DNA from 3 places in the Geobacillus sp. E263 genome. Region 2 is predicted to be linked to each of the others. Evidence: predicted binding sites of a transcription regulator. Region 2 holds the regulator's gene; each other region holds the start of a gene.
The links. Region 2 encodes Rex, which represses fermentation and respiration genes when NADH is low (regulators of the CRP and FNR family bind a similar motif). Its sites were predicted from a motif close to TTGTGAAATATTTCACAA; they were not measured.

Region 1 (3,284 bases), 540 kb from region 2:
TGGCCGCTTACTTTAAAGAACGGGGCATTACGCTTCGCTTTATTGAATTTATGGATGTCGGTACGACAAACGGCTGGGATTTTTCCCATGTCGTCACCAAAAAAGAAATGTATGAACGCTTGCAACAAATGCATCCGCTTGAGCCGGTAGAAAAGTCGTATTTCGGTGAGGTGGCAAGCCGCTACCGCTATGTTGGCACGAACGTGGAAGTCGGTTTTATTGCCTCTGTGACAGAATCGTTTTGCCAAAGCTGCACCCGGGCGCGCATTTCCGCCGGTGGCACGCTATATACGTGCTTGTTTGCTGCAAGCGGCGTTTCGTTAAAAGAAAAACTGCGTTCCGGGGCCGATAAAGAGGAAATAAAGAAAATCATTGTATCGACATGGAGCATGCGGACAGATCGCTACTCGGATGAACGGACGGAGCAAACAGCAAAAACGCGGAAAAAAATTGAAATGTCTTATATTGGCGGATAAACAAACCGGACTCGCTCGTTATCGTGAGCAGTCCGGTTGTGGTTTATTTATTAGGATGTTTCTGTTTCATGAAGAATGCGCGGAAATAAAATGTTATTTTCCAAATGAATATGTTCCAATAAATTTTCCTCAAGAGCTTCTAATCGATTGTAGACAAGCCGGTACGTCCGGCATGCATCTTCCGACGGGGTAAAGTCATTCGTAATTTCACGAATCGTTTTGATCATATCTCCAGCAACGTCATGTTCATCGACAAGTTCGCGAATCGCTTGTTTCATTGTTTCTCTGTTTTCTGGGGTCGGAGTTTTTTCAAATTGCAAAATAAGCGGGAAAGCATAAGTTTCCTCTTTGATCGTATGCTGTTCAAGTTCTGTTTTCAGCGCGTTAAACAACTTATGAACTTGTACTAGATGTGGGTGATCGGCCCCATGAACGCGAAGCACTTTTGTTACATAAGGGCTAAGCTGCGGCAGTTCTTCTGCCAAGTAACGGTGATGTTTTTGGATAATATGGTCGATCAGTTCACTATAAGAAACTTCCGACCAATTTTTTTCATCTTTTTCAAGCGATTGAGTGTAAAGCGTATTCAGTTGTTCTAATACTGCTTCACCATCTAAGTTTCGTTCTTGTATCGCTTCTTTTAACGGACGCTGTCCACCGCAGCAAAAATCAATTTTGTATGCTTTGAAAATATCGCTTGCTTTTGGAAACTGTGCTACGATATCACCGATGATTGATTGTTCTGTAAACCGTTTTTCCATGATCGGTAACCTCCATTTATAAATTGTTACAACTTAAGCATATTTCCTTTCCTTTTTCTATGTCGTGATGTACATCACACATATGAATAGATTTTGAACAAATGATGTCGAATGACGAATGGAGTGAAAAAATGTGATTAACATCACAACTAGCTTTTGTTCGTTTTCGTACAATAGGAAACAAGAAGGAATGGAAGAGGAGATATGCAATGTTTCCGTTACTACAACATCGGCAGTTTGAAATAGAAAAAACGTATAAAAGAATTAGAACAACAGCTCATCGAAACAATGAAGCAGCATGAAGTCGTAAACAGCCAACATAGTGTGTTGGGAGAATTAGTTGAAAAAATGAAGAAAAAGGTTGATAATGTCAATAACATTGGAACAAAGAATGCATGAATTACAAAAATGGCAATCAATATGGCGGGAAGAGGGATAAAATCATGGTGGAAAAACGAACTCCTATTCCGGTAACAGAGGCAATTCAAAAAGTAATGAAGTATGCGGGAACAGGAGAAGCGGAAACGGTTCCATTAGAAGAGGCATACGGACGGTATTTGGCGGAAGAATTGCGTGCTGATCATGACGTTCCGCCGTTTGATCGTTCTCCTTATGACGGCTTTGCGATACGTGCTGTTGACTCCGCTGCGGCAAAGCTTGACAATCCCGTAGAATTTGAAGTGATTGAAACGATTGGAGCGGGACAAGTAGCGTCGAAGACCGTTCAACCATTTCAAGCGGTGCGCATTATGACGGGGGCGCAAATTCCAGATGGATGCGATGCGGTTGTCATGCTGGAATTAGCGAAACAATATGAGAGAGACGGAAAAACATATATGTCGATCAAACGTCCCTTTCAACCGGAAGATAACATTTCGTTCCAAGGAGAAGATGCGAAAAAAGGAGAGGTGCTCGTCCAAAAGGGAACGTTTATTAATCCAGGTGTGCAAGCATTGTTAGCAACATTCGGGTATGCCAAGGTGAAAGTCGCGAGAAAACCGCGAATTGGCATTTTCGCGACAGGCAGCGAGCTTTTGGACGTATCCGAGCCGCTTGTTCCCGGAAAAATTCGCAACAGCAACGCCTATATGATTCAGGCGCAAGTGGTTCGCAGCGGCGCGGAGCCAGTTTATTTTGGAAAATTGGCCGATGATGTGGATACATGTTTTACAGAGATACAAAAGGCGCTGCCACAAGTTGATTTTCTCATCACAACGGGCGGCGTTTCGGTTGGGGATTACGATTATTTGCCGGCCATTTATGAACGTCTTGGGGCAGAAGTGTTATTTAATAAAGTCGCGATGCGTCCGGGAAGCGTGACGACGGTTGCGCAGCTCAATGGAAAACTGTTGTTTGGTCTATCTGGCAACCCTTCGGCATGTTACGTTGGATATGAGTTGTTTGTACGTCCGGCCGTACGGACGCGGCTATTTTCGCCAAAACCGTATTTACGGAAAGCGACGGCAACGTTGATGGCAGACTTTCCTAAACCGAATCCGTTTACCCGGTTTGTTAGAAGTTATGTGGCGGTCGAAGATGGCCGGTTAACCGTGTCGCCTGTTGGGACAGATAAATCGAATATAGTCACATCGCTGGCAAAAGCAAATGCGCTGATGGTGCTGCCTGGAGGGACGCGAGGATTTGCAAAAGGGGATACCGTCGATGTATGGCTGCTAGAAGATGAGGAAGGAAGTGACATATGAACGTTTGGCAAGTGGTTGGCTATAAAAATAGTGGCAAAACGATGCTTATTGAAAAATGGATAAAAATCGCGGCAGCCGAAGGATATCGTGTCGGAACAGTGAAACATCACGGACACGGCGGTTATCCTGAAAGAAACGATTCCTATACGGATTCAAAGCGCCACGAGCAGGCGGGAGCAGTTGCCGTTTCAGTGGAAGGCGGCGGTTTGCTCGAGCTTCACGCATGGCAGCCTGCATGGCCGCTAGCGCAAATTTTATCATTATATGAACTTTTGCCGCTTGATTTCGTGCTTGTCGAAGGCTACAAACATGAATCATATAAAAAGGTTGTGATGCTGCGAAAC
Region 2 (3,284 bases):
CATACAGTTTTCGTTCTCGTTCATATTCGGCTGCTTTTTGTTCTAAGTAACGGCTGTAATTTCCTGTGTATCGTTTCAATGTTGTCCGTGACAGCTCATATACTTGGGTGACAACTTTATCGAGAAAGTAGCGGTCGTGGGATACGATAAGAATAGCGCCAGGATATGTTTGCAAGTATTGTTCGAGCCATGTTAATGTTTCAAGGTCTAAATGGTTTGTCGGTTCGTCCAAAATAAGCAAATCAGGCTTCATTAAAAGCAGTTTTCCAAGCGCCAGACGAGTTCGTTGTCCGCCGCTTAACGATTGAACGGGAGTCGTCATATAGTCATATTTCGCAAATTGTAAGCCGTGTAAAATCGAACGAATATCCGCTTCGTATTGATAACCGCCTTGTTCTTTATAGCGTTCTTGCAATGCATCATAATCTTTCAATAATTTTTCATAGCGGGAAGAATCGGCGATTAGATCAGGGTCTCCCATTTGCAGCTCCATCTGGCGCAATTGTTTTTCTATTGTTTTTAGAGGAGCAAATACTGTCATCATTTCTTCCCAAATGGATAAAGAGGAGTGTAGACCGCTATCTTGAGCAAGATATCCGATCGATACTTCTTTTGGTTTGATGATTTCTCCACTATCGTAAGACATCTCACCAGCAATAATTTTTAACAGTGTCGATTTTCCTGCTCCGTTTCTTCCGACGAGCGCAATCCTATCTTTGGATTGTATTTCTAATTTTATATTCGATAAAATAAGGTCAGCACCGAAATATTTTGTTAGTTGATTGACTTGTAAAATAATCATTGTTGTTCACCTCTCGTTTAACAATAATAGTGTAGCGTAATTTGTTTTCTTATCGCAATAAAACAAAACGATAAAAGACAGATGTCTAAAAATAGTGTATAGTTTATAAATGGGGGAGATATGTGTGTCATCATTTACGCATTTTAATGAACAAGGCCGTGCAAAAATGGTCGATATTACGGAAAAAGAGGATACCATTCGAGTAGCGGTAGCACAAACGAGCGTGACCGTAAATAAAGAAATTTACGAGAAAATGACAAATCGCATGATTGAAAAAGGGGATGTGCTTGCTGTTGCGCAAGTAGCCGGCATTATGGCCGCAAAAAAAACGTCTGATTTAATTCCAATGTGCCACCCTCTTATGTTAAAAGGTGTCGACATCCAATTTGCATGGCATGTCGAGGAAGAAAAAGCGCTTTACCAATTGCTGATCACCGTAACGGTAAAAACAAAAGGAAGTACAGGTGTGGAGATGGAAGCGCTGACGGCTGCTTCTGTTTGTGCACTGACCGTGTATGATATGTGTAAGGCGCTAGACAAAGGGATGGTGATTGGCCCAACCTATTTAGTGGAAAAATCAGGTGGGAAATCAGGCCATTATCAACGAGAAAACAGTAGTGTTGGGGGATTTGCGAATGAACAATGAACAACCAAAAATTCCGCAAGCAACTGCAAAACGTTTGCCACTATATTACCGCTTTTTGAAAAATTTACATGCTTCAGGAAAACAACGAGTTTCTTCTGCGGAATTAAGTGAGGCAGTAAAAGTTGATCCCGCGACCATTCGTCGTGATTTTTCCTATTTCGGTGCGCTTGGCAAAAAAGGATACGGATATAATGTCAATTATTTATTATCTTTTTTTCGCAAGACGCTTGATCAAGATGAAATTACCGAAGTGGCGTTATTTGGAGTCGGGAACTTAGGGACAGCGTTTTTAAATTATAATTTTACAAAAAATAATAATACAAAAATTGTGATGGCATTTGATGTCGATCAAAAGAAAGTAGGAAAAGAAGTTGGCGGTGTGCCAGTATATCATTTGGATGAATTGGAAAATCGCCTTCACGAAGGAATTCCTGTTGCGATTTTGACCGTACCGGCTCCTGCCGCTCAATGGATTACGGACCGTCTCGTTCAAAAAGGGATTAAAGGAATTTTAAACTTTACACCTGCTCGATTGAACGTACCGAAACATATTCGTGTCCATCATATTGATTTGGCGGTTGAATTACAATCATTAGTTTATTTCTTAAAAAATTATCCGGCCGATAAAGGAGAGAATAAAAAGTGAAATATTTGTTAATTGTGCTTGTTATTTTATTATTGTTTGGGACGAAAAAACTTCCGGAGCTGGGCAAATCGCTCGGTCAATCGCTGCGGGAATTTAAGGATGCCACTAAAGGATTAACAGACGAGGATGAAAAAAAACCAGACCAATTATGATTTGTTAGGATGATTGAAGTATGGACGATAAAGAAATGTCGGTGTATGAACACCTGGGAGAATTACGAAAGCGACTTATTATTGTTCTTGTGTTTTTTGTCATTGCCCTTATTGCTAGTTTCTTTTTCGTGGAGCCCGTCATTTTATATTTGCAGCGAACGGACGAAGCGAAAGAATTAACGATGAACGCCTTTCGTTTAACAGATCCAATAAAAATTTATTTTCAATTTGCGTTTGTTCTTGCGTTTGTTCTTACCGCGCCAGTTCTGCTTTATCAAATTTGGGCGTTTGTCAGTCCTGGGCTGTATGAAAAGGAACGAAGAGTCACGTTAAGCTACATTCCGATTTCGATCTTTCTCTTTTTAGCTGGCATTAGTTTTGCGTATTTCATCTTATTTCCTTTCGTCGTTCGTTTTATGCAAAATTTAGCGTCCCGTCTCGGCATTCATCAGGTGATAGGGATTAATGAATACTTTGAATTTTTGCTTCATCTGATCTTGCCATTTGGAATTGTATTTCAGCTGCCGGTAGTTGTAATGTTTTTAACAAGGCTTGGCTTGATTACACCGATGCTATTAATAAAGGTGCGCAAATATGCTTATTTAGCATTATTGATTTTAGCGGCGGTCATTACGCCGCCAGATGTGCTGTCACAAGTCATTGTCATGATTCCGCTTTCGATTTTATACGAAGTGAGCATTTGGATTTCGAAAATAGCTTATCGCAAAGCGCTATTGGCGCAGACGGAACAAGAAAACCTCCCGTGAATGCGGCGGGAGGTTCATTTTTTAAAGTAAAGTACTAACAGACGTATCGCAGTTCCAAAATCAAGCGTAGCTATTATCGCAAGAACGATCGTGAAAAAATTCCAAATGGTTTCATCCGCACTTTGAATCGACAAGTAAGTGAATAAGATGCCCATAAGGAAATAGAAAAAAGCGAATTGTAATGGTGACCTTTTCATCGTACTAAAAGCCTCCAATAATGAGTTGTATCTGTTCTGTTTGCCGCATCATTTTTTCTATCTCATCCGCAAAT
Region 3 (3,284 bases), 310 kb from region 2:
TGCAAGGCATGTCGATGGAGCAAATGACAACGTATGTCGCCATTTCGTGGATGGCGCGGGCGTTTTATTTTAATAATATCGACCGTGAAATCGCCATGGAGATTAAAGAAGGAAGAGTGGCGACAGAGCTTATTCGTCCTTACAGTTATCTCGGAATGAAAACGATGCAAGGATTAGGGGAAGGAATCTTTCGTTTGTTGTTTCTTTCGCTTCCAGGAATTTTTTTTGTTGCTTTATTTTTGCCTCTCCGTTTTCCAACGGATGTTCATACATGGATGTTTTTCACATTGTCGATTGTCTTTAGTTTTATTATTAATTCGGAGTTGAATTTGCTTGCAGGCATCATCACATTTTTTACCCTTAACAATGAAGGATTATTGCGCGCAAAGCGATTTGTGATCGACTTGTTTTCCGGGCTTATTCTGCCAATCAGCTTTTATCCGGATTGGGCGCAAGAGGTAATGAAATATTTTCCATTTCAAGGAATTAGCTATATTCCAAGCATGATTGTGACAGAAAGCTTTCAAGGTCAAGCAATCATCGATGGCCTTTTGTTTCAGCTTGTATGGTGTGTGCTGTTGCTCATCCCGATTCAGCTGTTGTGGCGAGCGGCGAAAAAACAGCTTGTCATTCAAGGAGGGTGAGTGGTGTTTTACGTATCGATCTTTTTTCAATATATGGCGCAATATATGAAAACAAAGCTGCAATATCGCGCTGATTTGCTTGTCGAGTTTATCTCTGATTTGATGTCGCAGGCGGTCAATCTTGTGTTTCTTCTCGTTGTATTTGGGCATACGCCGCTGCTGCACGGCTGGACGCGTGATGAAATTTTATTTATTTACGGCTTTTTTTTAGTGCCATATGCGGTGTTCGGGGCATTTTTTAACTTATGGGATTTTAATGAGCGTTATATTGTGCGCGGAGAAATGGACCGTGTATTGACACGCCCAGTGCACAGCTTGTTTCAAATTATTCTTGAGCGTATGGAGTTAGAGTCGCTTCTTGGTGGAGTAACAGGCATAATCATTATGGCGTATGCGGGTGCACGCTTGCATCTTTCGCTGCATTGGTATGATGTTTTTGTGTTTATTTTGCTTGTACTAGGTGGAGCGCTTATTTACGCGGGAGTATTTGTATCATTAGCGACTATTAGTTTTTGGGCAGATGCTCGTACATCCATCATGCCGATGATGTACAACATCAGCAACTACGGGCGCTATCCAATTGATATTTATCATCGCGTCATCCGCTATATTTTAACGTGGATTTTGCCGTTTGCGTTCGTCGGCGTGTATCCGGCGTCCTATTTTCTCGGCAAAAAAGAATGGTACGGATATGCGTTTTTTACTCCAGTCATGGGCATCATCTTTTTTGCGATTTCCGTGTTTTTGTGGAACGCAGGGGTAAAACGATATCGAGGTGCAGGGAATTAAAAAGAGGGAGAATCCGAAAGGTAAAAATTCCTTAAAGGGATTGCCCTCTTATTTTTTATGAAAATGAGTATATGTAGTATGTATTATGGTGAATATAATGACAGACCATTTTTTTTCGTTTATTGGGTTGCTTGCTGGAACTGAATGTAGTGATACAAAAATACTGTTGTGCGGCCAAAATGTTAACAAAAAAGACAAATTTCTCTTATAGTTGATACTTGATAAAGTTTGTGAAATAATGCACAATATATTTGTGAATAATTTCACAAACTAATTTTAGGAAAGGATGACAGACAACTATGAAAAGACAATGCATGAATCGAGTGGCACTTATAGGAACAGGATTCGTTGGGGCCAGCTATGCATTTGCCCTTATGAATCAAGGAATCGCGGATGAATTAGTGTTGATTGATGTGAATAAAGAGAAGGCGGAGGGCGACGTGATGGACTTAAATCACGGAAAAGTATTTGCGCCGAAGCCAATGAATATATGGCATGGAGATTATCAAGATTGTCAAGATGCCGATTTGGTGGTAATTTGTGCAGGTGCTAACCAAAAGCCAGGGGAAACAAGACTCGATCTCGTTGACAAAAACATGAATATCTTTAAAACGATTGTCGATTCTGTCATGAAATCAGGTTTTGATGGAATCTTTCTTGTCGCGACGAATCCAGTAGATATTTTAACGTATGCCACTTGGAAATTTAGCGGGTTGCCGAAAGAACGAGTGATTGGCTCGGGAACGATTCTGGATACGGCAAGATTCCGCTTTTTGCTAAGCGAATACTTTCAAGTAGCTCCGACTAATGTACACGCGTATATTATCGGAGAGCATGGGGATACAGAATTGCCTGTTTGGAGCCATGCGGAAATTGGAAGTGTTCCAATCGAACAAATATTGTCGCAAAACGATCGCTATAGAAAAGAGGATTTAGAAAATATCTTCGTCAATGTTCGTGATGCGGCATATCAAGTTATTGAGAAAAAAGGCGCAACTTATTACGGCATTGCGATGGGACTCGTCCGCATTACACGTGCTATTTTGCACAATGAAAATGCTATTTTAACCGTTTCTGCTTATCTAGATGGTCAATATAATGAGCAAAACGTTTATATTGGTGTACCTGCTATTATCAACCGAAACGGTATTCGCGAGGTAATGGAATTGAAGTTAAATGAAACAGAACAACAGCAATTTCATCATAGCGTAACTGTATTAAAAGACATTCTTTCACGTTATTTTGATGATGTAAAGTAATAAAATACTGACTTAGAATAATAACAAGGTGAGCAACATGTGGATACAACATTACAATCCTTTCGATAATACGTATCTTTCTGCACTCATTGCGGCGCTTCCAATTGTTTTATTTTTATCATGTTTAACCGTGTTTAAAATGAAGGGAATAAAAGCCGCTTTTCTCACTCTTTGTTTTGGATTAGTGACAGCTGTTTTGTTTTTTCATATGCCGATTTCAAAGGCGATTGCTGCTTCCATCTATGGAATCGCGAACGGTTTATGGCCTATTGGCTATATTGTGATCATGGCTGTCTGGCTATATAAAATTGCTGTTAAAACAGGGAAGTTTGATATTATCCGTGGGAGTATCGCAAACATTTCTGAGGATCAGCGGCTTCAACTCTTGCTCATCGGTTTTAGTTTTAACGCATTTTTAGAAGGTGCTGCGGGATTCGGCGTTCCGATTGCCATTTCGGCTGCTTTACTTTCGGAATTAGGATTTCATCCATTAAAAGCCGCCGCTCTTTGTTTAATTGCCAATGCTGCATCTGGCGCGTTTGGAGCGATTGGGATTCCGGTTATTGTCGGAGCACAAATGGGAGATTTAACT

Region 1: a site for Rex is predicted at 1,369-1,386, ahead of ric (iron-sulfur cluster repair di-iron protein). Genes of this name have one in related genera too.
Region 3: a site for Rex is predicted at 1,685-1,702, ahead of FNL97_RS15010 (L-lactate dehydrogenase). Genes of this name have one in related genera too.

What each region holds. Positions count from the first base shown of each region.
Region 1 covers NZ_CP041632.1:2,676,066-2,679,349, reverse strand. The annotation lists gene moaA (GTP 3',8-cyclase MoaA) at 1-476, shown strand, start outside; gene ric (iron-sulfur cluster repair di-iron protein) at 527-1,237, opposite strand; gene FNL97_RS13730 (molybdopterin molybdotransferase MoeA) at 1,681-2,940, shown strand; gene mobB (molybdopterin-guanine dinucleotide biosynthesis protein B) at 2,937-3,284, shown strand, end outside.
Region 2 covers NZ_CP041632.1:3,219,182-3,222,465, reverse strand. The annotation lists gene FNL97_RS16405 (ABC-F family ATP-binding cassette domain-containing protein) at 1-802, opposite strand, end outside; gene moaC (cyclic pyranopterin monophosphate synthase MoaC) at 927-1,448, shown strand; gene FNL97_RS16395 (redox-sensing transcriptional repressor Rex) at 1,438-2,094, shown strand; gene FNL97_RS16390 (twin-arginine translocase TatA/TatE family subunit) at 2,091-2,246, shown strand; gene tatC (twin-arginine translocase subunit TatC) at 2,267-3,013, shown strand; gene FNL97_RS16380 (YdiK family protein) at 3,028-3,168, opposite strand; gene FNL97_RS16375 (CPBP family intramembrane glutamic endopeptidase) at 3,215-3,284, opposite strand, start outside.
Region 3 covers NZ_CP041632.1:2,913,087-2,916,370, reverse strand. The annotation lists gene FNL97_RS15020 (ABC transporter permease) at 1-644, shown strand, start outside; gene FNL97_RS15015 (ABC transporter permease) at 648-1,433, shown strand; gene FNL97_RS15010 (L-lactate dehydrogenase) at 1,733-2,692, shown strand; gene FNL97_RS15005 (L-lactate permease) at 2,730-3,284, shown strand, end outside.